Regions from separate parts of the Aestuariirhabdus haliotis genome, predicted to be linked through region 2. Evidence: predicted binding sites of a transcription regulator. Region 2 holds the regulator's gene; each other region holds the start of a gene.
What was found. Region 2 encodes LexA, which represses DNA repair genes until DNA is damaged. Its sites were predicted from a motif close to TACTGTNTANNTANACAGTA; they were not measured.

Region 1 (9,470 bases), on a different contig from region 2:
TTCAATACCCTTTTGTTTCAGCTCTGCGCGGATGCGGGAAGGTCCCTGGTAACGGGAAAGACGGCTACGAACGAAGCTATCAACAAAACGCTGATCACTCTGGAGTTTTTGTTCGGCCAACAATTCTATTTCAATTTCAATCAACTCCGGGGGAAAACGACGCTGCAGTTTTTCCCGGAGTTCTTGTTGTGAGTGTTCTCGACGCGCTAGCAGGTTCATGGCTGCACGCCGAATTTCACTCTTTTCACTCATGGTTTTTAAGCCTCAACCTTTTCGGTTTTCTCTGCCGTTTCAACAACCTTTACTGGAGCAATATCGAAATGGATACGAATTTTATCTTCAATCTCCTTGGCCATGGCAGGATTGTCTTGCAGGAACTGAGCAGCATTCGCTTTGCCTTGGCCAATCTTGTCACCGTTGTAGGAGTACCAGGCTCCCGCCTTGTCGACAAGACCCAGCTTGACACCCAAATCGATAACTTCACCCATGTGGTAGATGCCCTTGCCATAAAGAATCTGGAACTCAGCCTGCTTAAAGGGAGGGGATACTTTATTTTTAACCACTTTGACGCGGGTTTCGTTACCAATCACCTCTTCACCCTGTTTTACCGCACCGGTACGGCGAATATCGAGACGCACCGAGGAATAAAACTTGAGCGCGTTACCGCCCGTCGTGGTTTCCGGGTTACCGAACATAACTCCGATTTTCATACGGATCTGGTTGATAAAAATAACCAGGCAATTAGCATTTTTAATGTTACCCGTTATCTTACGCAGCGCCTGAGACATCAAACGAGCCTGCAAGCCAACGTGGTGATCTCCCATTTCACCTTCGATTTCGGCTTTGGGTGTTAGGGCCGCCACCGAATCCACAATAATGACGTCAACAGCATTGGAGCGTACCAGCATGTCGGTAATTTCCAGCGCTTGTTCGCCAGTATCAGGCTGAGATACGTAGAGATCATCGACCTCGACACCAAGCTTGCCAGCATAATCAGGATCCAGAGCGTGCTCTGCATCGACGAAAGCACAGGTAGCGCCGGCTTTCTGGGCTTCGGCAATCACCTGTAGAGTCAGGGTTGTTTTACCAGAAGATTCGGGACCGTATATTTCAACAATGCGCCCCTTGGGTAAACCACCAATACCCAAAGCAATATCCAGCGCCAGGGACCCCGTGGAAATAGCCGGGATCGCTTCCCGCTCCTGATCCCCCATGCGCATAACCGCGCCTTTACCGAATTGACGCTCGATCTGGCCCAGGGCCGCACTCAACGCTTTCTGCTTATTTTGATCCATTACTGGCACCTCTTCGTGTTCGTCCGCATGTGGTCGGGATAAGTTCTGGTTAGGTTCGATGGCTTGTAGAACCCTGAAACAATGATTGCTACTCGAACTGCACTTTACTGTATAGATGAACAGTATTAAAGCACAGTCTTTAGACCTTGCCTAGTCCCGAGCATTTTACCTGTCGCTTTTAGCGACACAGTCGAGCTAATACACCATTTAATGCTGCTACAACCGTTTGCTGCCGCACCGCATGGCGCCCACCGGAAAAACAAAATTTGCGCGCCTGGCCCGACTGCCCTTTGCGCTGCCAGGCAATCCAGACAGTACCAACCGGTTTGTCCTCCGTACCTCCCCCCGGCCCGGCAACCCCACTGACCGAGACGGCAACACTGGCGTTCGATCGATCCAGTGATCCCGACGTCATCTCCAGCACCACGTCCTCACTGACGGCCCCGAAGCGTTCCAACGTCGCACTTTGCACTCCCAGCATGCGCTGTTTAGCCTCATTCGAATAAGTCACAAAACCGGCATCAAACCAGACCGAGCTACCGGCAATCTCGGTAATGGCACAGGCGATCCCACCACCTGTACAAGATTCAGCCGTTGCCAGTACATCCTTACCGGCCTCAAGGGCAACACCAACCTGATGAGCAAGTAATTCTATCTGCTCAGCATTCGACTCAACCTGGGAATCCATATTGTCCTCGCTTGATTGTGCTAACTCGACCATTTCTCACGCCCGCTATTATCACGTAGAATCGGGCTCCCGTTAATTCCTTATTCCAACGTCCAAAAAACAACCGGGAGAGACTTGTCCCTATGGCTGCGGTCAAAGACGCGAAGAGTGCCCATACCCCCATGATGCATTGGTATGTGAATTCCCTGTAGGCCTTGCTATCAATGGGTTTGAGGATATTGGCCAGCAAGGAAACTACACACCAGCCTACACTTGAAATTAATTTCGATTATTTAAAAAAAAATTAAAAAAAAACCAAATAACCCACAAAAAGTGTGAATAAACGGCTGAATAACTGAATTATTCCCAGCACTCACCGCACTCAACACTACTGAGCAAAAAATAACCAGAGAGCCTGCTAGGTATCAGTAGAATTTGCGTGTCGATCTGGGGCTTCTCTATCTTGTTTAGGCTTCCCACTCCAGGCCCAGGTTACAAGATGGGCATTAGGGTGAGCCTCAGCCTTCTTCAGCATATCCAGCTCGTTATCACACCAGACAAAGGCGTCAGGGCCTCTGTTCTTACGCTCCAGGCGCTTCACCCTATTGAAGAGATTGGCGGTAGACATTGCTCACCCTCCAGTTTTTCGATGCGCCGTTGCAGCTCCATCACTTCAGCAATTTTCATCATGTTGGCCGTTGCCGCAATAAGATTGGAACCCACGTCAGCCGGTATCTTTCCCCCACTAACCGCATCCATCACAGACGTGGCGAAGTCTAAAGGCCCAGCCCCTTTCGGCACGTCAAACTCCACTGAAGGCATCACCGCCTTTCTAGGCGGCACCAGGCGCTCCATCAACAGCTTCTGGGCAGCAGTATCACCGCCCATGGCTTGCTCTATCACCTGGGTGATGATCTTTGTCTGTGGGTCTCTCAGGTTGTGGGATTTCGCATATTCCCTTAACGCTTTCCTCAAAAGAGCATCGCTACCAGGGCCGCGCTTCCTAACAGGCTGATTTGTTTTGGAGAATACGTTTTTAGGCATAGAGTCTCGCAGTTAATAGCTCAATATGGTGTGGGAAAAAAACGGCGCTGGCTGTGCCTAATTGGTAGGTCCCCCATCAATCAAACCCAATGATCCAAATATCATCCGCCCCCCCATAAATACGCTCTCCAAACTTCTCCACCTCCCGTTTGTAGTCCGCATCCACTGACATTTTGCGATTACCAAATTCATCTTCAGCAAACTGCATTGTCCTCAGCTTTTCCCGCTCTTCAGGGCTAGGCGTTCGCACTTTGGCTGGCACTATTCCCATTCGCTCCTTTGGCATCACTCACCCTCCAGAGAGGCGGTCAGATAATCAATCATCTGTTTCTTGAGGATTATATACCGCCCCTCTGACCAGACTTTCTTGATAATCGCCTCTGTATCCAGTTGGCCATTTTTGCGCCAGGTATCGAGCAGGGCATACAGATGAATAATGTCCTTCGCCTCCTCCAGTTTGGCCAACACAGCTGACTCTAATGACAGCACCAGCTCGCGCTTCAAGCGGGTGATCTCCTCATTGATTTTGCGAGATTCCGCAATCACCAGGTGCAGATGATCTGCCACCCGTTTGGGGTTTGGGCCTCTTTCAATCGCTTCAAGGCGTTTGATCTCGGTCTGGTTTTCAGACATTTCCAACTGAATATCCTTGTCATCTGGATACAGCTCCAGACGAATAGATAAAGCCTCACGTTGGGCATAGAGATCCCGCAAGTTCACAAGCAGGTCACGCGGGACAGACTGCGTTAGCTCTCTCAGGCGATCATTGAACCGACTCTTCTCAATCCGCTTCTCTTTCAGTTGCCGCGTCAATTCCAGGTAGCGCTCACGAACTTCAGGAGAAATAACGATGCCAAAATCACGCCCCTCCACTTCCTCTGCGGCTTTTTTCGTCAATTCAGGATTATGAATGCTATTAACCGCCATTAGCCTGCCCTCTGCCATTCATCAACACCCAGCCATTTTTCAGACCGCTCAACGAATGCCTGGGCCTCCTGATCAACCGCCTTCTGGTTAATCTCAAGCAAGGCATCATCCTCTGGCCGGTTGGTACGCTCATCAGCCATCCGCATCTTCACCTGCCAGTATCTTGCCCTGCCTTGATGCCAAAGCCGGTATTCATCGTCATCAATAATCGCCTGAAGAGCGTTATATAACGCAGTATTGAACATGGTCATCTCTCCTTGATTCACCAGGTTAGTAATCGGTCTGCCGCACCAGGCGTGGGGGGTGGTTTATCCATTCGGGGCCGTGATGGGCGTGGGGGTTGGCTGAATGCCTTGTTGCGGGTTGTGGCCGCATTAATATGAAAGTGACGGCATTTCACCAGGTAAGACCGCAGCAGAATCGCGGTTTTTTCCGTTCCCTCCTTGTGATGCCGCCTGAAATAGCACTTGAAATCAGCCAGCCCATCTCGCACAGCCTCCCGGTATCCAGGCGGCAGGTCATTATCCTTCAAGGTCTCAAGGGCTTCAGCTTCCAGGGCTTTGGCTTCTTCTCGATTCACGCTGATAGCCTTAGTGAGATACGAGCATCTTCCAGCGTGGCCATGAAAGCCTTATTAAACGCAGGGTCTGATTTGGCCCATTTATAGGGGGAGGCGCGGCAAAGTTTGATAGATCGACAGGCGGCAGAAACATTTCCTTTTTTCGCCATTAAACGATCCAAAAAAATTTGCTTAACAAAATCAGGATGCGGCACACCGTTCATAAAAAAGACCCGTCAATTTCATCTGTTGAATCTGATTTAAGTGTAGCGGTAAAAAGCCGTTTTATCCTTTATTTATAGTGCTTATTGCAATTTAAAGGATTCAAAATATTCAAGGAAAAAACTAGAGTTAATTAGAGTCTAATAGCGTCCATTAAAGCACCAAATAATTAAAAAAATTTTCCAGAAAAAATCATTAAAAATCTGGCAGATCATCATTAAACGGCTGCTGATTTTGGGACTGGGGGGGGTGGTTTGGGTGTTGTTCGACGCTTTCGACCAGGTTTAGAGGTTCGAGCAGATACCACGCTTTCAACCAGTATTTGAAGCTCCTGAACCGTTTCCTCGTTTCTATTGATATAGGCGTTTACCTGAAGCTGTCCCTGTATCGACACCAAATCCCCTTTTTGATGCTCCAGCAACTCCCCGGCGACGCGCTCAAAGCCTACAAAACTGAACCACTGGCTGGCCTCCCCCGAATCGCTGGCCCTGCATGGCAGATTCGCAACCATGGAACCCACCGCCATTAATTTGTCTGCGCGGGTAATGATCTCCCGAATCTCCCCCCCGATCCTTCCATACACTGCAATTTGTGTTGCCATTTCATGCTCCCGATTGTTGCGTTCTTGCTTCCTGCTTCTTCCCCCTTCCCTGTCAATTTAAACAGGGCAGGCGGGATGAGAGTGTTTTTTTAAATCCTGCCCTGCTTTGTGATGATCGTTTTTATTCAGCGGAGTGCGTGATTCTCCTTTTTTTTGTCGGGACACTATCGGGACACTATCGGGACACATCCCCTACAAAATAGGGTTCTGTAAGGCAAAAACAAAAGACAAAGCTACACTTCGCCCGATCTCCAGCAAATAAAACGGAAAAACCTATGCGACCTCTACCACTTTGCCTGAAAGCCCCGTGGTTACTGGGCTGTAGGGTGGTAGAGGTCTTAAAAAAACGCCAAAACACCTCTACCACCTCTACCACCTTGCCTGAAAGCCCCGTGATTACTGGGCTATAGAGGAAAAAACGCCCTCCATAATCACCTTCCCCGCCTGCCATGTTTTTAGACCTATACCACGCCACAAGCCAGTAATAGCAAGGGGTTTGCAAAATTGGCAGAGGTTTTTTGGGGAAGTGGTAGAGGTCGCGGCAAAATGGGTTAGGTTCAGGTGTTATTTGGCCTGATTTGGTCTTTTTTTGCTCAATTGATTGTTTTTTGATCGCTGCACACACCTATGAAAATATAATAAAAAAAGGCAGGCGGGAAAGGAGTTGCTGTGGTTTAGGTTGGTACAGGTTGGTACAGGTATGGTAGAGGTTTTAAAAAACCTCACCCACCCTGAAAGCCTTGTATAGCAAGGCCTCCAGAAAATTTGGTAGAGGTGGTATAGGTTTTATCAAAAAAAAATAAAAAACCTAAGCCACCTCTGTTAAAACATAAGCTCATCAGCTTCAGCCTGATATTTTTCCGCGAAGTTATTCCTTAATACTTCAGGTTCAGGTAGTTGATAAATAACTCCCTCCCCGCGACCATGCCTACCTTGAGAGACTACGCCCAGACTCTTCATCATTTTCCCGACCTGAGATCGCGCAGCGGCAAGTGAGATTGGTTTATAGCGGCTTTGGCTGTTTACCCATTCCATGTAACGCTCAACCAAATTTTTGCTAAGCAACCGCTTAGAATTTACCGCTGAGCCAGCGACAGTGAATGGGTGCTCTTTTGCTATCTCGTTATAGAAAAATGACTGCAATGGATCGGATGTCATACTTTGCAGTTTTTGGTCGATCGCGGCTTTTGTGGCAGGGGCAAAGAAAGGATTGAAGGCACTTATGTCCCGGTTTAAGAAGTAGTGCAGAAGCGCTTTCTCCCCTCCATTGTCCAGCCACTGGTTGTACTGAGTGAAAAAGCCTTCCCCTAATACTTTTTGCACGTCGAAAACCAGGTAACGCCTGCCAGTGCCAGAAAGGTGAACGGCATGATCTTCATTACCGGCAAATACCATGCGGCTGTAATTCCTTATCGGGAACGCATCTACCCCTTTCCTCTCCAATGTCATATAGGGTTCAGTGATCACGGCTTTCAGGGCGTTGGCAGCGCTCTTTTCAGACAGGTCAACTTCATCTGAAAAGACCAGCAGTTTAGCTTCCAAAATCGCATTAAACCGGGCAGAGGCTTGAGCCTGCCCATTTAATTGCGCGGCATAGGAGCCAAGAATCTTGAGTAAAGGACGGAAAAGGGAGCCTTTACCAACGCCCTCAATCTCTGATTTGAGCAGAATGGCAACGGTGGGCTTTTCCTCTGGCTTTTGAAATAGATGGGCCAACCAGTTGAGCAGATACACTTTCGCATCAGGTTCGCCATCACATATCGCCTCAACCAGCTCAAGAAAGGGCGATATATCCCCCTCTTCTGGCTGAACTGAATAACCTGTAAAAAGATTCAGCATCCCTTTGGGGCACTGGCTTTTGTTGGGGAAAAAGCCTATTCCATTCTTATAGAACCGCCTTCCCCTCCACTTCATCCAGGCTTGGGATAAAGTCATTATTCTTCCGTTGAAATTAATGTCTGGTTCAGTTGCCAAAATCATCTCAAAAGCCTCTTTCTTAATAAAAACAAACTCCTTGCAATCTGGGAGCATTACCGAAGGTGAAAGCCTTCCGAATGCAGACTTTCCACCTGATATAACCAGGCTGAACTTGTGGTTGATTTGCTCCAGGCGCGCCAGATTCTCGGGTGAGATTTTGTTGCCATAGGCATCCAGTTCACCCTTTGTGGATTTATCCGGGGAAGGTATAACGGCAGGCGGGGCAGAAGGTGCCGATTCATCAAAAACAGTAGGTATAGTAGGTATAGAGAGACTTTGCGGTTCCACAACCAACTCCCCATCACTTGCTTCAATACCCAGCGTGCTTAACGTCTCAGATATAGTCTCAGGCATAACCGCCTCCCACTCTCTGCAATTGCTCGTTGGCGTCTTTCATGCCCTCGGGGGGCACATAAAATTGAATCTTCATATCAGGCCTTTCCATTTCCAAACGCTCAGCCAGTGCTTGTGCAGAGGCTTTACCGGCTTGGTCGTTATCTTGATGAATCAGCACCTCTTTAATGCATTGAGGTACTGCTATTTGCGTCCATACCGAACCGCCACCCGCAACAACAGCCCAGCCATTGCCGATAAATAGCGATAAGCTCAGGGCGTCCTCGATGCCCTCAGCGATGATTAATTTCCTGCGCACCAGGTCGACATAAGGCTTGAACGGCCAGACCAGCCAAAGCCCTGCCCCTGCTATCTCCCCGCCTGCCGCTTTCATACTGAATTTGGCTTTCTTGCCACCGTCCCCAATAAGCACCTGCCCTTGAGCATCCAGAATGATTCGGTGATAGCCCTTCACGGCCATTGCTTCATCGGCATGGCGATACAAGGCAAGGATTGCGGCTTGCTTCTGGCCTTCAGCTGGCAGAAAACTTAAATCGGGAATACCAGAGAGCCCTGAAAAAGAAATACCACGCGACTCCAGATAGCGCTGACCAGGCGAGCCCTTGATGGGGATCGCTCTCTGCTTCCAGTCTGCGGCCCTGATTTCCCGCTCTGTGTCGCTCAGAGCCTTGGCCTTCTTGCTAGAACCTAGAGCCATGGGTTTGGGCGTTGGCCGTGATTCAACCGGCATTCCCAGCCAGTCGATCGCCAGTCTGACGACCTCAATGAAGCCCTTTCCCGTGGCATCCTGAAGCAACTGGACAGCATCACCATGCTTTTCACAGCCTCGGCAATACCAGGTAAGGTTGTTTTTTCTCGCATCGTAGATAAATCGGTCATTCCCGCCGCAGACTGGGCAGGGGCCTTGATGCTTAAATGGAGGGAGCGTCAGAAATACGGATAAAAAATGGTAGCCAGATTCACCTTCGAGGCCTTTTTTGGCCTCATTAATTTCTCGGGCTGATAATTTCTGTCGTTTATTTGCTAAAATCATGTTGTCGAGACCTGCTGCTCACCATTTAAAATGGCCAGCGATTGGTTTTTGATCTTGTTGAAAGCCCCGTAGTGTCTGCCAACACCATGATCGGGGCTTTTTTATGCCTGTTAATTATTCGGCTTAATAATTAATGGCCAAAACTCTGAAAAATTTGCGGGGAGGTTCCCAACTAGGTTGGTCAGCAAGGTACCCCCCCCTCGAACTTTTCAGGCAACCGCACCAGGCTCTGCGATCACTCGGTTTCTTTCACGGAATCTGGCCAATTCGTCATGCGGGATACGAATCGTTCTGCCTGAGCGATACATCACCAGATCGCCCCGCTTCCCCATTCTCCGCACAGTTTTCTCACTTGTATTAATGATTTGACTGAACTCCTTTACGGTCAGATCGGGCTTTAATTCATCCATAACATTCTCCAGTGTGATTGGCTTACCACTACTTGCCGTTAAGGCCTTATATTTAAATAAAGACTATGGATCGCGGCTTGTAATCGTGGGTTTCTTGTCAGCTCACAAGGTTTTTGCGATAGAGGGGTATTAGGATTCATCAGCGGTTCGCTTGATATGCTTTCGGGCGATGGTGACAGCATCCCCTTTCCCGCCTGCCGCTTTTATCAGTAGCTCCAGGAGGCTCACAAAAGGCCCGTTTGTTGTCTGACTGATAGGAATCCCAACATCATTTGCGAGATCAGAAGCTGCGCTATATTGCAGGCTGGAAAGCGTCTCGCTGCGACAACTCCGGTTCCAGGCAGGGCTTCTGCCATCAGCATATACCCGCTTCAGCTCAGG
Region 2 (9,690 bases):
CCAGGCCAACAGCCAGACAACCAGCACATCCCGTACCGAGTCGATAGCATCAAAGAGGTGAACGCCCGACCCGCTATGGGCAATATCAATCGCCCAACCGAAACCAATTACCCAGATAAGGAACGATAGCGGCTTTTCTGCAGCCTTGATAATGACATCGTCCCAACGATTCTGGGTGCGCTCGGTTTGCTTACTGAGTTGGCGTAATACCAGAGTAGCTATGTACTGGGCAATCAGGGTCAGGGAGACCACCAAAAACACTTCGTAAGTCCATACATCCCACTCCTTGACCAGAGAGCCAAAACCCTGCAAATACTCCTTCATAATTATTCACCCATCTCCCTATAATTTGTCTAGCTCAGCAATCACGCGTTGCTGGCGCTCAACGTCCCGTTTTGAACTGAGATTACCCCGTAAAGAAGCCAGTCGATGACTCGGCTCAACCTCGTCACGTTCGAGAAACTCCAGCACTTCCCTCGCGCCATCAGGATTGTTGCACACCAACACCATGTCGCAGCCGGCGGCTAAGGCACTGCGCGCCCTTTCGGCATAGTTACCAGCTGTACTCGCACCCTCCATGGAGAGATCATCACTAAAGATCACCCCGTCAAATTCAAGCTGGGTACGCAATACATTTTGAAGCCAGTACGGTGAAAAACCCGCCGGCAAAGCATCGACCTTTTCGTAGATTACATGGGCTGGCATAACCGCATCGAGGCCCTGTTCACACAATGCCATAAACGGCTTCAGGTCTTGCGATAATATAGCTTCAAAATCGCGTTCATCCCTGGGAACTGCCACGTGGGAATCAGCGACCACCCAGCCATGACCCGGAAAATGCTTACCAGTGCTGACCATTCCAGCGCCGTGCATCCCTCGAATCAAAGCACCAGCCAGATCAGCAACATGCTCAGGATTTGACGAAAATGCGCGATCACCAATCACGTCACTGCGCTTGAAATCCAGATCCAGCACCGGAGTAAAACTGAAATCGATACCGCAGGCCAAGAGCTCGGCTGCTAGCAGCCATCCAACATCCTCTACCAGCTGCAGCGTTGCAGGCTTGTTTCGAAGGTAATGCTGCTCAAAGCATCCCATGGCAGGGATTCTGGTAAAGCCATCCCGAAAACGTTGTACTCGTCCGCCTTCATGATCGACCGCAATCAGCAAATCAGATTGAATCGTTCGAATAGAATCTGTTAACTCGACAATTTGGGCACGACTGGAAAAATTACGAGTAAAAAGAATGACTCCACCACAGGCAGGACGCTGCAATAGTTCAGACTCTTGTTCTGTCAGGCTTGTGCCTTCAAGGTCAAGCATTAATGGTCCTGGGCAGATCAACCCTTTCTCCTTTTACAATGTTGAATTGGAAATAATAACGGACTCCCCGACACTAACACGGTCATACAGCATCACCAGATCCTGATTACGCAGGCGAATACAGCCATGGGATTTGGGAACACCCATAGGTTCTGTATCAGGTGTGCCATGTATGTAGATATATCGAGCCATCGAGTCGACATCACCAAGACGGTTTACGCCGGGTTCAGTACCGCAAAGCCATAGGATCCGGGTCAGAATCCAATCCCTGTTCGGGAAGGCTTGCGCTAATTCGGGCGAATAGATCTCACCTGTGGGCCGACGACCAACCATGACCGAGTTGAGGGGTAACCCGTCACCAATTTTTGCGCGGATATAGTGCTTTCCAAGCGGCGTTTGCTCACTGCCACGGGACTGACCAGCGCCGTTGGAGGCGCTTGAAATTGGCACAGTAAAGTCCACCATCGAGTCTGATTTATGACGTAACAGCTGCTGAGCAATAGAAATGTAGATGGCCAACAAAATCCCCTCGAGTCCAGCGCTTCAGACTACTTAAAAACAGCACCAAGTGGAACTGTAGAAGGGGTTAATGACGCATGCCTGATGCCAGAAAGGGAACCATTCGATGAAGAATACTGGCAACCGAAGGATTGTCATTGTAATCACGAGCAGAGATGGCTTGCATGGCATCGAAACCGGACATGGTAAAAGCCAGACTTCCCAGCATAAAATTGACTCGCCAATAGAGATCTGCAGGGGTAAGGCCAGGAACCGAGGCCGTCAACAAGCTCATATAACGAACAAAAACGTCAGAATAGGCGCTTCTCATGTAACGACGAAGGTGCCCTTGTGACTGAGAAAACGCCAGCCCCAGCAAGCGCATAAAAACAGAGAGATCATTTTCGGAGCGAGACTCAACTCGCAGCGCAGTCTCAACCAGTAACTTTAAGCAGGCTTCTATATCGGTAGGCTGGCCGTTGCTTTGTGTTTCCAATCGCTCGAGTTCGGCATCCAACAACTCACAAAAGGGATCGAGAAAACGAGAAAAAACTGCTTGGATAAGCGCCTTTTTGGAACCAAAGTGATAATTAACAGCGGCAAGATTAACCCCTGCCTGACTGGTTATGGTACGTAGAGAGGTTTCGGCAAATCCCTTCTCGGCAAATAGTTGCTCTGCTGCATCCAATATGCGAACTACGGTTTTGGATTGAGCCATCTTTTATTGTTCTTAATAGTTGAGTTGATGAATGTACGACCGTTTCAAACATACGTTTGCCTAGATATAAAGTCAATAATTTCACCTGCTTGGAGCGACTAAATAAGACGCTGTTCATACGCCGCGTTTGCCAACCGAGAAAAACTGTATATAATTCCAGTAGCTGTATAAAAAACCATACTTACAGGCAACCTCATGCAAAAACTAACAGCACGGCAAGCAGAAATTCTGGAATTTATTAAATCTTATATCGATGAAAAAGGTTTCCCCCCCACGCGAGCAGATATCGCCAAACAACTTGGATTTCGCTCACCCAATGCCGCCGAGGAACACCTAAAAGCATTAGCCAGAAAGGGTGCCATAGAGATCATTGCTGGTGCATCCAGAGGCATTCGCATTCCTGAATCGGAAGAGGACGGCCTTCCTATCGTGGGTCAGGTAGCCGCTGGAAGCCCTATACTGGCGATTGAGCACATAGAGGAGCACTGCCCGGTTAAATCCGAGTTTTTCAATCCCAATGCCGATTACCTGCTCCGGGTTAAAGGCGAGAGCATGCGTGATATTGGCATCCTGGATGGCGATCTGCTTGCGGTTCACAAAACCCAAAGCGTTCGTAACGGACAGGTTGTTGTGGCCAGGGTTGGTGATGAGGTTACGGTAAAACGGTTCCATAAGAGCCGCAACAAGGTCACTCTTTTCCCTGAAAACGAAGAGTTCGAACCCATCAACGTGGACTTGAGCCAAGACGACTTCGAAATTGAAGGGCTAAGTGTTGGTGTAATTCGACGCTAGAAAAGCCTGGATCGCACTTAGAATGCGGGCGGTAGCATAAGGCGTTTGGTGAGAGTTGGCACCTCTATAGAAAGAGAGGTGCCAGATTACAGAAGATATTAGTGAACGGTTCGCGGCGCTTCAACTTCGGAGGCACCTTCTGCCATGCTGCCAACCATAGCAATACCGGCATTGATCATGGCCTTGGCCACCTCAACATGACCCTCTTGCAGAAAAAGCTTGGCTTCTTCAGAGAAGTTAATGGTGACAAGAGGTTCCTCTTCGTCAGAGCGCTGCAGAACGATCTCACCGGAAGGAAGCTCGACAATTTCAAGATAGGAAGCGGGCATGACGTACTACTCTCGCGTTAGGGCCGGCTAGTCTATCACTTTCCCTAACTGACCACTACAGTAGCGCTTTAACACTCTTCAGAAGTTTCACGCATTCGTCTGATAAGCTCACCCAACAAACGGTGCCATTGTCGGCACTGATCGACATCGACCCCGCCAGAAACTGCAATAGCCCTCGTCAAGCCACCCGTGCAATAAGACACTCTTGCATTTAGCATTGAATGCAGCCAGGAGCCTGAATCAATCGAGAGCTGCTGAAGCTCATTGAGCTCTGGGCTATACAGCCCTGCTCGACGAAGTTCAAAAAGAGTTTTATCGATGTTTTCAAGTTTGGCATTGTAGCCGCACTGCCCGGCGAGCTCGGCACAAAGTGCACCATACGCAGAATCCAATCCCCTAAGAACTGCTTCAGCATAGGCATCAGAGAGAGCAGCATCTGCCCCCCTCTCTGCCCACTCCCCCAGCAACAACCAGACCTGATGCAGGGAACGGTTGGTTATGTGCGAATAATCGATCACGCTTTCTTCTTACGAGGCTTGCCCTCTTCTACCCAGGTACCGTCCTGGAATATTGCCTTCCAACCGGAGGCCTTACTATCAACTTCACTCATCACATACTGTTGCTTGGTTTTGCGACTGTAACGGATGATTGAGGGGTTGCCGTCAGGATCCTTCCTGGGAGCATCCAGCAAGAAATGGTATTTAGGGTCCAATGCAGCCTGGTGAGGCACAAGCTCGGCAACCAGGGGTGCTCGGGTCTCCCGGTTTTTGGGAAACTGGCTGGCAGCAAGAAACAACCCGGCCGCACCGTCGCGAAGGATATAGGTATCATCAACCTTCTGACAGCTCAATTCCGGCATAGGAATCGGGTCCATCTTGGGTGGAGCCGCCTCTCCGCTTTTCAGCAACTTGCGAGTATTCTTGCATTCGCTATTGGTACAACCAAAGTATTTACCAAAGCGACCACTCTTGAGCTGCATCTCTGCACCACATTTATCACAATCCAGAACTGGACCTTCATAGCCCTTTATCTTGAACTGCCCCTGCTCCACTTCATAACCGGAGCAGTCCGGGTTATTACCACAGACATGCAACTTACGAGACTCATCAATCAAGTAACTTTCCATAGCGGTGCCGCATATCTTACAGCGATGCTTGGCACGTAAGGCCTTGACCTCGGCCTCATCATCATCAAGAGCAATGGCTTCTTCACCCGGAATCAGGTTTACCGTGTTCTTGCAGCGCTCCTTGGGAGGCAAGGCATAACCCGAACAGCCCATAAATACACCTGTACTCGCCGTACGGATCTGCATGTCCCGGCCACAATCGGTGCACTTTATGTCCGTTGGTGTTGGCAAGTTGGCGCGCATACCCGCTTCGGCCTGCTCCGCATCAACAAGCTGGCCACTGAACTGCTTGTAAAAATCATTTAGTAACGATTTCCAATCAAATTCGCCGGAGGCCACCTCATCCAGCTCCTCCTCCATACGCGCAGTAAAGCCGTAATCCAGCAGGTCTGTAAACGATTCGGTTAACCTGTCGGTGACAATATCACCCATTTTTTCAGCATAAAATCGCTTTTGCTTTAGAGAGACATAGCCGCGATCCTGAATGGTAGAAATAATCGAAGCATAGGTAGAGGGTCGGCCTATGCCTTTTTTCTCCAGCTCTTTGACCAATGCAGCCTCACTAAAACGAGCGGGCGGTTTGGTGTAATGCTGTTCAGGATTAAGCTTGATCAATGACAAAGTTTCACCCTGCGTGAGTTTGGGCAAAATGACATCTTCAGCTTTTTTACCTCCGGGAGGCAAAATTCGAGTAAAACCATCAAACAGCAATACACGACCTTTAGTGCGCAATTCAAAACTTCCAGCCTCAACCACTACGCTGGTACTAAGGTAACGGGCAGGGTTCGTTTGACAGGCAACAAATTGTCGCCAGATAAGATCGTACAAACGTACTGCGTCGGATTCCATCGCCGACAGCATGCCGGAATCGGTCAATACCGATGATGGCCGTATCGCTTCGTGCGCTTCCTGAGCACCCTCTTTACTGCTATAGCTGATCGGTGCATCAGGCAGGTATTCCTTGCCGTATTGATCAACGATAAAGTCACGGCAGGCGGCAACCGCCTCTTCACTGAGATTGGTAGAATCGGTACGCATATAGGTAATATGCCCCGCTTCATAGAGTCGCTGGGCCAGCATCATGGTTTTCTTTACACTGAAACCCAGGCGTGTACTGGCAGCCTGTTGCAGGGTTGAAGTGATAAAGGGTGCATTAGGTTTGCTGGAAGTGGGCTTCTCTTCTACTTTGGCGATCCGGTAAGTAGCGCTGGAAAGCTCATCCAGGGCCTGATCGGTTTGCTCCTTACTGGTTGGACGAAACCCTTTGCCATTATGCTTGGTGACAGCCAGTTTGAGCGCATCCTTCGAAGGGCTGGAACAATCGGCATCCACTTCCCAAAACTCTTCGGGTACGAAGGCTCGAATTTCGCGCTCACGCTCCACCACTAATTTGACCGCTACAGACTGCACACGACCGGCGGAAAGGCCACGGGCAATTTTTGCCCAAAGCAGCGGCGATACCATATAACCCACTACCCGATCCAGAAAACGACGTGCCTGCTGGGCATTGACCCGATTAATGTCCAGAGACGAAGGCTCTTTAAAGGCCTCTTGAATCGCCTTTTTGGTAATTTCGTTAAAAACGACGCGGCGGTATTTGCTGTCATCGCCACCAATAGCTTCCCGTAAGTGCCAGGCAATGGCCTCTCCCTCGCGGTCCAAATCAGTCGCGAGATAGATTTTGTCAGCATCTTTGGCGAGACGGCGCAGCTCATCTACTACTTTTTCTTTGCCAGGCAAAATCTGGTAGTTCGCCTTCCACCCATTCTCAGGGTCCACGCCCATCCTTGAAATCAGCTGCTCGCGAGCCTTTTTCTGCTTATGGATCACTTTTTGTTCAGGGCTCATCTTGCGCGTAATAGCAGCAGCTTTTGCCCGCGCTTTGGCGTCAATGGGTTTTCGTGCCCCACCACTGGTGGGCAGATCCCGAATATGCCCGACGCTGGATTTAACGACAAAATCCCGACCAAGGTATTTGTTGATTGTCTTGGCTTTTGCGGGAGACTCGACGATGACTAGTGATTTACCCATAGAATCCTAACTTCATGGAGAATGTGGTATGCCACCTTACCTGATGACACAATTAAGCAAAGTTATAGTAAAGCAGCGACATATATAAGGGCAGACTAACAGCGGGTCAAGAAGAAACCGCCGTTCTACCCCTTTGTAATTAATAAGGTTTAATCCCTTACCCACTCAAAACGAGGGCAAGACTCGCCTTCCAAGGTCACTTCTGAGGTGAACATATCCAGCGGGCGAACCCATAAACCTCGCTCTCCATAAAGAGCCTGGTAGACCACCAGGGGCTCTTCCGTTTCAGAATGAAGTGCCACACCCGTGACGAGATATTCATTGCCTTTGTAATGGCGGTAAACACCCGGCTTACAACTTTTCATTAGTTTCAAATCCCAACAAAAAAGCCGGAGACAAGCTCCGGCTCTTTCTGGCGTTAAGGGTTAGACGCGTTCGAAAACGGTCGTAATACCCTGCCCCAGTCCGATACACATAGTGGATACACCCACGGTGCCACTATTCTGCTTCATAACGTTAAGCAGCGTACCTGAAATACGGGCGCCGGAGCAACCGAACGGGTGACCCAATGCAATTGCACCACCATTAAGGTTGACCTTTTCGTCCATTTTGTCGAGAACCTTGAGATCCTTGAGCACTGGAAGCGCCTGCGCAGCAAAGGCTTCGTTCAGCTCAAAGTAATCAACGTCATCGATGCTCAGACCGGCACGTTTGAGTGCTTTCTGAGTGGCAGGAACAGGACCATAACCCATGATGGCAGGATCAACCCCGGCAACAGCCATAGAGCGAATAACTGCCATCGGCTCAAGATTGAGGTCCTGAGCGCGTTGAGCAGACATAACGATCATACAGGACGCACCATCGGTGATCTGTGATGAAGTACCCGCCGTAACAGTACCGCCCTTGGGGTTGAAGACAGGCTTCAGCTGGGACAGAGACTCAACGGTGGTCTCTGGACGAATGGTTTCATCGTCCTTGAAGACGCAAAGGTTACCCTCGGCATCATGGCCTTCCATCGGGATAATTTCGTCACGGAAGCGACCCTCAAGAGTAGCTTCATGAGCACGCTGATGAGAACGCGCACCGAACTGGTCTTGAGCTTCACGAGTAATACCGTGCATTTTTCCCAGCATTTCGGCGGTCAGGCCCATCATGCCAGAAGCCTTGGCGGCATAGAGGCTCATATGGGGGTTTGGATCAACGCCGTGCATCATACCTACGTGGCCCATGTGCTCGACACCACCGATAACAAACACATCACCGTTACCGGTCATAATGGCTTGCGCTGCGGTATGCAGGGCTGACATGGAAGAGCCACACAAACGACTTACGGTTTGACCGCAAGAAGTGTGAGGAATTGGCGTCATCAGGGAGGCCATACGGGCGATGTTCCAGCCCTGTTCCAGAGTTTGGTTAACGCAACCCCAAATAACATCCTCAACTTCAGCAGGGTTGATAGCTGGATTACGCTCCAGCAGTCCCGTGATCAAGTTGGCGGACAGGTTTTCAGCACGCACATTGCGGTACATGCCACCCTTGGAGCGCCCCATGGGGGTGCGTCCAAAATCGACGATTACTACGTCTCTAGGATTTAAACTCATAGCTTGTTTCTCGCTTTTGAATCTGTGCTGTTAGTTACCAAAGAAAGACTTGCCGGCCTTGGCCATTTCGCGAAGTCCTTCGGTGGGGTGGTAAAGCGGACCCAAGTCGGCGTACTTGTCGGCCAACTCGCAGAACGCGGCAACGCCCATGGAATCGATATACTTCAACGCACCACCGCGGAATGGTGGGAAACCGATACCCATGATCAGGGCCATATCCGCATCAGCGGCAGATTCGACAATGTTATCTTCCAGGCAGCGAACTGTTTCCAGGCACAGAGGAATCATCATACGAGCGATGATATCTTCGTCACTGTAATCCTTTGGCTCAGCACAGATAGGCTTCAATAGTTCGTAGGTAGCCTCGTCGACAACCTTCTTCGGCTTACCGCGCTTGTCAGTTTCATACTTGTAGAAACCGGCATTGGTCTTCTGACCGAAACGCTTGTTCTCGAACATAACGTCGCCAACACTCTTGAAGTCACGCCCCATACGCTCAGGGAACCCTTCCGCCATAACTCCTTCAGCGTGCTGTCCGGTATCAATACCGACAACATCCATCAGGTAAGCAGGACCCATAGGCCAGCCGAAACGCTCCATAACCTTATCGACCTTCTGGAAGTCAGCGCCGTCGCGCATTAAGGCAGCAAAACCGCCGAAATATGGGAACAGTACACGGTTAACCATGAAACCAGGGCAGTCATTAACAACGACCGGAGTCTTACCCATCTTCTTGGCGTAATTAACCACGGTTGCGATGGTCTTATCGCTGGTCTTTTCGCCGCGAATAACCTCAACCAGTGGCATCATATGAACCGGGTTAAAGAAGTGCATGCCGCAGAAGTTTTCTGGACGCTTCAATCCGGTAGCCAGCTCGGTGATCGAGATGGTGGATGTGTTGGAGGTCAGGAACTTGTCTTCGCCGATGTTATCTTCACATTCGGCAAGAACGGCTTTCTTGACGTTAACGTTCTCAACAACTGCTTCAACCACAACGTCAACGGTGTTGAAGTCGCCATAGTTCAGGGTAGGAACGATAGCATTCAGGACAGAAGCCATTTTTTCCGGCTTGATGCGCTTACGACCCAACTGCTTAACCAGCAGCTTGGATGCCTCGCTCAAGCCCAGATCGATACCTTCCTGGGCGATATCTTTCATCAGGATGGGTGTGCCTTTCAAGGCTGACTGGTAAGCGATTCCGCCCCCCATAATGCCAGCACCCAATACAGCTGCGCGCTCTACCGGTGCGGATTGGGATTCGTAATGCTTGGC
Region 3 (9,690 bases), on a different contig from region 2:
AACACCTTCGATTTGGGCTTGTACATCCCCATTAGCCTGGCCACCAAAATCGCCAGGTAAAACTGCCCAATAATGGCCTCTAAAACGGCTAACAATTCAGCGGGGCGGGTTATCGGGGTGATATCGCCATAGCCCAGAGTGGACAGGGTGACAAAGCTGAAATACACCATGGAGCCAATTTCAGCGGCATCCAGCCCCTTAAACGATTGAGGGGCGATCGTTTCCAACGCCCCAAACACAAATGCCCAGACAAACCCCAACAGCAGATAAATACACACCGATCCCATCAGGGTATCCCGGGTGATCTCTGTCGAGGAGAAAATGATTCGAATCACCGCATACACCACGTACAGGAAAAAAATCGCACTGGTCAGGTAATCAATAAAGAGAAAAAGCGAAGAGGGACGCACCATTACCAGCCAGGTCGAGAGCAGGGTCGGCAGGCCCAGTACGATACCGACCCGTAAAAACATGGCACGGTTATGACTCAATAGATAGACAGAAGCGATCAACAGGAGACTGACAGACAGGCGCACCAGCATTGGACTAACGGTTTCGTGATCCGTCGCTGACACCACCATAATCAACACCATGCCAAACAGCATATAACCGAAGCCAAAACGTGGAAATACTTCCCTTAGCGACATAGATAACGCCTCTCTTCCCTGAGCCATTGCAGAAGTGATAAAAGTATAGCCCTGCCCATCACTGGATAGCCACCGCCTCCCCCTCAACACCCTGATGCAATAACAGCTCGAGCTCAGCCTCGCTTGCCAGTCGAGCCAACGCACCCAGATGCTGCAAAGCCTTTTGCAGGTCGCCAGCGCCCCAGGTTGAATGTGCGAACGCTTCGGTTTGAGCCCATTGTTCTGCGGTCGATTGCTGGTCAGCCTCTTCAAGGTGACGAAGAATGGTACACAGTCTGGTCGGCAAACGAATTAACCAGGGGCCGTACTCACCGGCATTATTGACCACCTCAAAGGAACTGATCAACGCTTCGTCGAGTGACAGCTTTTCACACAACGCCAACAGGTCAACCAGCTTCTCCAGATCCAGATTCAGGCAGGCAAAGCCAGGCCAGCGCTCCGGCTGACGCGGATTAGCCATGATCTCATCCGCATCGTCACTGGAGGCTACTAAATAGCAAGTTCGAATATCCATTAGCCGCGGCTCCTTATTCCTGGTCAATACTGTGGCCAACGCTTTGCTCAACGTCGACAATCATCGCTCGAATCGAATCAGGAATCGTGCATTTTGCACCGACCTCGTAATCAAAATAGACAATCACACCCTCACCTTCTGCCGCCAGACAATCGAGCTTTTCACTCCACACCCGGTACTTCATAACAAAACGATCCTGCCCCATAGACTCGATACGCGCCCCAATCGTGATGCGGTCAGGATAGGTCAGGGGTGCGCGAAAACGGCATTGCGTGGAGCCCAGGATAGGGCCCTTGCTGTGTTCCTTCATCCACTGCATCACCTGTGCGCGCTCGAAGTATGCCATTCGCGCATCTTCAAAGTAACGAAAATAGACGCTGTTGTTGACGTGCTGAAAAGCATCCATATCCCCCCATACCACCTGCTGTTCAATTACAATCGGGTACTGTGTTACTTCACTATTCACCAGTTATCTCCTGTCATTGTAAGCCTCCAATCATGTATTCAACGGACCTATTTGGTTATAGTACCGAGCCATGAGTCCAGCTTCCCAATCAATTGTAAAAAACCCGCTGCTGCGCGCGACGCTTTTTGTCTGCGGCTGGCTGGCAGTCGTGTTGGGCGTTGCTGGCATTTTCCTACCTGTGCTGCCAACCACGCCATTTCTATTGCTGGCTGCGGCCTGCTTTTTACGTAGCTCTGAACGTTTTTATCTATGGCTGCTGGAGCACCCCAAACTGGGTAACTACATCAGCTATTACCTCGATGGAGAGGGAATTCCGGCCAAAGCCCGCTTCTATACACTCTGTCTGTTATGGGGAACAATCCTACTCAGTGTCAGTTTTCTGAATAGCTGGCCCTTGCGTCTGATGCTGCTGGTGACTGCCAGTGGCGTCAGCATTTATCTTCTGCGCATGAAAACCCGTGCTGAACCTACTGCGCTTGGGCCAGAGCAGCATCAACCCGCGCACAAAGCGCATCCCAGGGAAGAAACCCCTGACTGATGGCCACCCATTGCTGGTCTAGCTGTAACGCCAGGGTAGGAAACCCTTGCACGCCAAGGCTCGCGGACAGCTCAAAATCCTTTCGCGTTTCCGCGCGCAGCGCATCGCTGTCTAGTAAGCCCAGGAATGTTTGCTCATCGACACCTGCCGCCCGGGCCAACTCCCCCAGCACCGCTGAATCAGAGATATCCCGCGCCTGCTGATAAAACGCCTTCTGAATCGACTCCACAAAAGCCAGTAATTGGCCCGGGGCGAGACTGCGCATTACTACCGCCGCACGGCAAGCGGGTTCGGTATCATAGACAAACCCCGATGGCAGGCCGTTCTCAAAGTCAAAAGGTTGTCCACTGGCTTCATTCACTCGCTGCCAGTGACCTCGAATATAGTTGCGCTGCTCAGCACTCATCGGCTCGCTCTCACTGCGCAAACCACCCACCACCATACGAACCGGGTATTGGTCAGCGTATTGTTCATGAAACTGGCGAAATATCGGGGCAAAGCCCCAGCACCAGGAGCACATGGGATCAAAAAAATAACTGAACTGCATAGACATTATTCTCCACCCATACAGTTAGGTGTTTGCGGTGCCGCTTCCCGTTGAGCCCATTCTGAGGGGGTATAGGTGTGCAATGCCAACGCGTGGATAAGGGTCATTTCCTGCTGCAACAGGGCATAGATTTGCTGGTGGCGCTTGATGGTACGCAACCCTTCAAAGGCGTCGGTGACAACTACCGCCTTGAAATGACTTTCTGACCCAGGTTCTACTCGATGTTTATAGCTTTCGTTAACAACTTCCAAATGACTGGGTTCGAGGGATGATTGCAATTGATGACGAATTTGTTCAAGCATGCTCATAAGGAGGTAATCACTTTGTCGAGGTCAGGTAACCGAATAATAAACGATATCGGCTACCCGCTTCACCCCCATTAGTCGTGAAAGGTTACATCCCCTTCTCGACCATCTTCACCGACAACTGCTCCATCATCTGGCGGTGGGCTTCGGGATCCTTGCGCTTCAGCTCCCAGGCCAAGGCGCCTTCATCGTGGGGCAGTATCATAAACTGCCCACCATCAACACCTTCCACGATACGCTGAGCGACCTCTGTTGCTGTGATCGCCGAACCAGCCAACAGTTTGGCTACGTTATCTTTCAGTGCGTCTGAACTGCCGCGGTATGAGTCGAGCAAGTTGGTTTGAAAGAAAGAGGGGCAAACCACACTCACACCCACATTCTGTGAGGCCAACTCCGCTTGGATACTCTCAGACAAGGCCACCACACCGGCTTTGGCAACATTATAATGACTCATACCCGGAGCACTGAGCAGTCCAGCCATGGAAGCGATATTACAGATTTGACCCTCACTGCGTTGCAACATCGGCAGGAAAATACGACAACCGTTAATCACACCCTTGAGATTGATGGCCAACATCCATTCCCAGTCTTCATCGTCCAGATCCGAAAACGCGCCGCCACCGGCGACACCTGCGTTGTTAATCAACAGATCCAGTCCGCCCCACTGCTCATCAATAACCCTGGCGACATCTTGAAGTTGATCGATACGACGGACATCGCAGTGAAAAACAGCGGCGGTACCGCCCAGGCTTTCAACATTCTCTGCCGTTTGCTGGCAGCCCTGATCGTTAACATCGGTCAATGCCAACCGATATCCCTTGCGGGCATAACACTCAGCCAACTCTCGGCCTAGTCCGCTGCCTGCACCCGTAATCATTACTCGCTTGCTCATAAAACATTCCACATAGTGACTGAATATGATGGATATGGTTTGCCACGCACGCGATCAAAACAACAACTATTGATTTGATGAATAGGATGGCAACAAGATGCAGCTACTGCTCAAGCGGAATAAATCAGAGGTGCCTTAGGTAAATGATGCGGGAAAGAAGAGCGGGGACAACGAGTGGCAGAGAAAGGGAGATATCTCTGCGCCTGAATGAAGAGTCATCATTCAGCAAATTGAGTAATTGCGAAATGATTGCTCAAAAAAAAGTAAGGCGGAACCAGAAACCCTATGAGAACCTGACAACCCATAGGATTTCCAATTCCGCCTTATTCGGTCAGACCAGTGACGGTTTTACGGGTGCTTGTCCATATCCTTGCGCAGGAAATAATATAGCCCAACAAAAAAACTGAGCATCAGACCCACGGTCAACAGACCGGCAAGCACTACCTCATCTAAAAACATAAGTGTCACTCCCTGTAATCTCTGTTAGTGAACAGGCTATCACCTGATTTGGGCCACAGTTTTGACGCTGATCAATTTCCACGCATTGAGCCCAAGTTCAGTATAGGCCACCCGCAAAAGCCTGCTGGGCAGTGGTAGGTGCGCTTTCTTCCCTACAGATGCTTGCCCGGATAAACATAGCGAAACGTCAGATTGATTCGAGGCCCCACATCACGGCGAGTTTTTGCAATCTGGTGGCGCCAGTGGTGTTGCGTCTCACCCGACATCACTAACAGGGAACCATGGCTCAGGTCCAACGACAGCCTTTGCTGGCTATCCTTGGTATGACGCAGGTGAAAACGGCGCGTTGCTCCCAAACTCAGTGAAGCAATGCAGGGGTTACGGCCTAATTCCGGCTCATCATCGGCGTGCCAGCCAACGCTGTCGTTGCCGTCACGATAGAGATTCATCAAAACGGAATTAAATCGCTCTTTTAAAACCGCTTGCAGTACATCCAGCAATTCAAGGTGCACCGACAACCAGGGTTGTGGCTCCAGCCATAAGCCGGAGTAACGATAGCCTTGCTCCCCGTACCAGGCCTGCAAACGAGGGATAGGCACTCGCCGTCCGCCCATGATCAGCTCATCGTGCTTCCAGTCAGTGCCGTTGCTGAATTTCTGCATCAACCGATCAGCAGTGTCACCCTCAAAAAATGACGGATACCAGTGTAGCTCACCATTTTGTAGAGGAATTCGGGTCATGTGGAGATTGGGTTGCAAGCCCTTCGGGTCATCCATGCTAGCTGGATTATGGTCTTGCAACAGATCCAGTATCTCTTTTTGGTCACTCATAACCATCTCCATTAAACCCAAGCACATACCATCATTTTGCAGATAACCTCAGCATTCAATATTAACACTGGACAGGGTAACTGTATTTTTATACAGTACTCAAAAATGATAACCCAACTGTGACGGCTAAACGAGGTATACGATGGCAGTTATCCCAATGTGGCAATGTGATAGGGACGGAAGTATGTTCGCCGATAAAAAATCCGCAGAAGAACACGACAAAATGCTGGAACTGGCCGCGAATCTGACTTCGTTGCTGGAAACTCAGTTTGATCAGATCGACGAGTCCCTGGCCGAGGAAATTGGCCTGTTGATCGCCCGCAACAAAGAGACTCTTGCCAAGGCCCTAAAGGGGCGCCCCGAGCTGATTCTGGAAATCGGCAAAGAGCCTGAAGCCGAGTAAAAACAGCACCATTAGTACCCTTTTGCAGCACCACTCCGATCCCCCCTTCCCCCAGGGGTGGTGCTGCCCCCCTCTCCCTTCCAGTTTTAGCTACAATTTCCCTTGTTATTCCTTTTCTTTCCATTACCATAGCGCCTTTTTTTACGGAGGGTGTTGGCCAAATGATCGATTTCGTTCCCGGGCAAAGGTGGATCAGCGAGGCGGAAAATGACCTTGGGCTGGGCACCATACTCACCCTGGATCACCGACTGATCACAGTGTTGTATCCTTCTTGCGGGGAAACACGCACCTACGCACGACACAATCACCCGCTTCATCGCATCGAGTTCTCGGAAGGCGACAAGATCAAAAGTCATGAAGGCTGGTTCTTGCAGATTGCCGAAGTCATTCACAAGGACGGTCTGGTAACCTATACCGGACTGGATGATGAGGGCCAGACGCGCGAACTGCCCGAATCCTGCCTCGACAACTTTATTCAGTTCAATAAACCCCGAGAACGTTTGCTGGCTGGCCAAGTCGACCAGCTCAATCAGTTTGCTCTGCGATTTCGCACCCTGAATCATTACAACCGCACGCTAAGGTCCCCGCTGCTGGGTTTATGTGGGGCTCGTACCACACTGATTCCGCATCAGTTGCATATCGCCCGGGAAGTCGCTACCCGGCATGCCCCTCGGGTGTTGCTGGCCGACGAAGTTGGCCTCGGAAAAACCATCGAAGCCGGCATGATTCTTTACCATCAACTGTTGACCGGTGAAGCGAAGCGAGTACTGATTCTGGTGCCCGAAACCCTCCAGCATCAATGGCTGGTCGAAATGTTGCGCCGCTTTAACCTTCATTTCAGCCTGTTTGACCGCGCTCGCTGCGAAGAACTGAGCGAAGAAAATCCCTTCGAAAGCGAGCAATTGGTCCTCTGTTCCATTCAGTTAGCCGCCCAGCCCGGTCCTCTGCAACAACAGCTAGTCGATGCCGGCTGGGATATGCTGGTAGTTGATGAAGCGCACCATTTGCAATGGCAGGAAGCTGCCCCAAGCGATGAATATCAACTGGTTGAACAGCTCGCATCTGGCACGCCCTCAGTATTACTGCTAACCGCCACTCCGGAACAGTTAGGCAAAGAAAGTCATTTTGCTCGTCTGCGCTTACTGGACGCCGACCGATACCCAAGCCTTGCTCAATTTCTGGAAGAAGAAGCCCAGTATCAGCCTGTTGCCGAAGCCGTGCAGGAATTGCTGGGTGATGCCCCCCTGTCACCCCGAACGCAGGAAGCACTCAGCCAACTGCTGAACGATGCCGATAATCAGCCGCGCATCGAAAAAGCCAGCGGTGCTGAACCCTGCAGCCCCCGACAGCAAGCACGTGATCATCTCATTCGCCAATTGCTGGATCGTCATGGCACCAGCCGCGTACTCTTTCGCAATACCCGCGCGGCGATCCAGGGCTTCCCTGGACGCGTTGTCCAGGACTATCCTCTGGAATTACCTGAACTTTACAGCATTGCCCAACAGCAACGTTCCCAGCTGGCCGAACACCTTTATCCGGAACGGGCTTATCAGCAAGCATTCAGCGAACAGGACAGCGACGCCTGGTGGCGCTTTGATCCCAGGGTCGACTGGTTGATGGTACTGCTCAAGCACTTGAAGAAAAAAGTGCTGGTGATCTGCTCGCAAGCCGAAACCGCGCTCGAACTCGATGAAGCATTGCGTGTGCGCTCTGGTATTCCCTCGGCCGTGTTTCATGATGGCATGAGCATAATGGAGCGAGACCGGGCCGCCGCCTATTTCGCCGAAGAAGATTATGGCGCTCAGGTTCTGATCTGTTCGGAAATCGGCAGCGAAGGTCGTAACTTCCAGTTTGCTCACCATCTGGTGTTGTTCGATCTTCCCGACAACCCGGATCTGTTGGAACAACGCATCGGCCGACTGGATCGCATAGGCCAGAGTGAAACCATTCGCTTGCACGTGCCCGTCTTTACCAACTCGGCCCAGCACAGTCTCTACCGTTGGTACCATGAGGGGCTCAACGCCTTTGTTGATACCTGCCCAACCGGTAGCACCCTATTCAGCCGTTATGCCGATCAACTGCACGCCCTGCTGATTTGTGGCACCTCGCCCGACAGCACCGAGCTGGACAGTCTTGTAGAGCAAAGCAAATGCCAGCGAGAGGCCCTGCAACAGGAGATGCAACAGGGCCGCGATCGCTTGCTGGAACTGAATTCTCGCGGGCTTGAACCTACCCAACCCTTGATCGAAAGTATTGAATCGGCGGCGGAAGTTGAAGCGCTAAAACGCTACCTTAACCTGATGCTTGATTGCTATGGACTGGAGAGCGAGGAGCATTCTCCTCAAGCCGTTATCGTTCGCCCTTCCGACCAATCCCTGTTGCACGACTTCCCGGGTCTGCCCCGTGACGGTGCCACCATGACCTGGAACCGAGAGCTGGCGTTATCCCGAGAGGATATGCAGTTTCTCAGCTGGGAGCACCCGATGGTGCTTGAAGGCATGGAAATGATTCTGGCAAGCGAGCTTGGCAACACAGCAGTAGGCCTTATCAATAACCGGGGCATCAAAGCCGGCACCATGTTAGTCGAAGCCGTCTATGTAATTGCCAGCCCCGGCGGGGAACGCAACCAGTTAAAGCGCTATTTGCCCCCCACGGCCGTTCGCACACTGATAGACCCCAAAGGCAATGATCTGGCCACCAAAGTCGCCTTCGATACCCTCGACACCCAGTTACAACCGCTGAAGAAAGCCACCGCCCGACAGCTGATCAATGCCCAACGTGAGCCTTTACAAGTCGCACTCAAAGGTGCCGATAACGCCGCCAGAACACAGGTGGATGGCATCATCGATCAGGCTTGTGAGCAATTCCGCCAGGAAATTGCCGACGAACTGCAAAGGCTGATTGCCCTGAAAGCGGTAAACCCCAACATTCGGGACTCCGAGCTAAGCCACCTGACGGCCCTGGCTAGAGAAGGCGAAGCCAAACTGAGGCAGTCACAACTCCAACTCGACTCGGTGCGCATCATTTTTGCCAGTTAGGCTGATCCCCACGGCTCCCCCCCATCAATAAATAGTCACCTCCCGAGGAACCCTCTGGAGGTGACAGAGTCTTATCAGCATCACCCGCTGGAGCTTATCCATAATGAAATCATCGTTAGCACTTTCCCTGCTTGCACTGCTCAGTCTCACTGGCTGTAACGCACTGAACACCCAGCCAGCTACAGAGTCTCACATCGAAGGTCAATGGAGCCTTCAACAGTTCTACCTGCAAGGCTCATTAGTCGAACTGGGAGAACGCACTCGACTTCAGATCATGGCCGAAGATGAACACAGCGGTCGGCTTTCTGGCAACGCTGGCTGTAACGGTTTCTTCGGCGCTTACCGCGTCGACAACGGCAAATTCAGCACCGGTCCGATAGGCGCAACCATGATGGCATGCCCCGATGACCTGATGACTCAGGAACAACAATTTCTAAAAGCCCTCGAACAACTGACCTCTTTCAGTTACGACGGCCAGACTCTGAAACTCCAAGACGAATCGGGTCAGGTGAAAATACTGATGGCTCCCGAATAACCCTCACGCTCAATACAGTCGCGGCTCGCCCTCGGGCCGCGTTTTAAATCGGCGATGCAGCCACATATACTGTTCGGGCTGTTTGCGAATTTCCTGCTCGATCAGCTCATTAACCCGCTTCGCATCGGCAAATTCATCGTCGCCTGGGAAATCATCCAGCGGTGGTAAAATACTTAACCGGTAACCACGACCATCAGGTAACCGCGTTTGTATGCAAGGCAGTACCCGCGCATTGCCAAGACGAGCAAAGCGAGAAGTGGCGGTCACGGTTGCCGCTGTGACACCGAAAAACGGCACAAACAGACTTTGCTTACGCCCATAATCCTGATCCGGTGCGTACCATATTCGGTGCTTCTTTCGCAGGGATCTAATCATGGTACGCACATCTTCCCTTTCTATGGTTTCACCATCCAGGCTATGCCGCTGGCGCCCACGTTGCTGTACCCAGTCAAATAGCGGGTTTTTGTGCCGGCGATACATACAATCGATATCCGCGATATGCCCCAGATAACCGGC

Region 1: the regulator LexA is predicted to act here: its motif matches at 1,401-1,420, upstream of recA (recombinase RecA).
Region 3: the regulator LexA is predicted to act here: its motif matches at 5,277-5,296, upstream of MIB40_RS16800 (YebG family protein).

Annotation. Positions count from the first base shown of each region.
Region 1 covers NZ_JAKSDZ010000020.1:1,167-10,636, forward strand. The annotation lists gene MIB40_RS12105 (regulatory protein RecX) at 1-252, opposite strand, end outside; gene recA (recombinase RecA) at 258-1,295, opposite strand; gene MIB40_RS12115 (CinA family protein) at 1,474-2,016, opposite strand; gene MIB40_RS12120 (hypothetical protein) at 2,560-2,937, opposite strand; gene MIB40_RS12125 (hypothetical protein) at 3,083-3,292, opposite strand; gene MIB40_RS12130 (hypothetical protein) at 3,292-3,933, opposite strand; gene MIB40_RS12135 (hypothetical protein) at 3,933-4,184, opposite strand; gene MIB40_RS12140 (hypothetical protein) at 4,196-4,513, opposite strand; gene MIB40_RS12145 (hypothetical protein) at 4,510-4,716, opposite strand; gene MIB40_RS12150 (single-stranded DNA-binding protein) at 4,932-5,315, opposite strand; gene MIB40_RS12155 (DUF5906 domain-containing protein) at 6,138-7,646, opposite strand; gene MIB40_RS12160 (toprim domain-containing protein) at 7,639-8,679, opposite strand; gene MIB40_RS12165 (helix-turn-helix domain-containing protein) at 8,889-9,089, opposite strand; gene MIB40_RS12170 (hypothetical protein) at 9,219-9,470, opposite strand, start outside.
Region 2 covers NZ_JAKSDZ010000003.1:103,552-113,241, reverse strand. The annotation lists gene MIB40_RS03770 (mechanosensitive ion channel family protein) at 1-324, opposite strand, end outside; gene nagZ (beta-N-acetylhexosaminidase) at 343-1,323, opposite strand; gene MIB40_RS03760 (L,D-transpeptidase family protein) at 1,357-1,845, opposite strand; gene MIB40_RS03755 (TetR/AcrR family transcriptional regulator) at 1,910-2,539, opposite strand; gene lexA (transcriptional repressor LexA) at 2,735-3,331, shown strand; gene MIB40_RS03745 (hypothetical protein) at 3,430-3,660, opposite strand; gene MIB40_RS03740 (DUF6586 family protein) at 3,729-4,178, opposite strand; gene topA (type I DNA topoisomerase) at 4,175-6,817, opposite strand; gene MIB40_RS03730 (DUF1653 domain-containing protein) at 6,967-7,182, opposite strand; gene fadA (acetyl-CoA C-acyltransferase FadA) at 7,243-8,418, opposite strand; gene fadB (fatty acid oxidation complex subunit alpha FadB) at 8,449-9,690, opposite strand, start outside.
Region 3 covers NZ_JAKSDZ010000047.1:5,548-15,237, reverse strand. The annotation lists gene MIB40_RS16840 (potassium channel family protein) at 1-647, opposite strand, end outside; gene MIB40_RS16835 (hypothetical protein) at 706-1,161, opposite strand; gene MIB40_RS16830 (acyl-CoA thioesterase) at 1,175-1,627, opposite strand; gene MIB40_RS16825 (YbaN family protein) at 1,698-2,165, shown strand; gene MIB40_RS16820 (DsbA family protein) at 2,095-2,712, opposite strand; gene MIB40_RS16815 (BolA family protein) at 2,718-3,020, opposite strand; gene MIB40_RS16810 (SDR family oxidoreductase) at 3,106-3,909, opposite strand; gene ccoM (cytochrome c oxidase subunit CcoM) at 4,258-4,368, opposite strand; gene MIB40_RS16805 (alpha-ketoglutarate-dependent dioxygenase AlkB family protein) at 4,521-5,198, opposite strand; gene MIB40_RS16800 (YebG family protein) at 5,341-5,601, shown strand; gene rapA (RNA polymerase-associated protein RapA) at 5,763-8,639, shown strand; gene MIB40_RS16790 (META domain-containing protein) at 8,743-9,174, shown strand; gene lpxL (LpxL/LpxP family Kdo(2)-lipid IV(A) lauroyl/palmitoleoyl acyltransferase) at 9,184-9,690, opposite strand, start outside.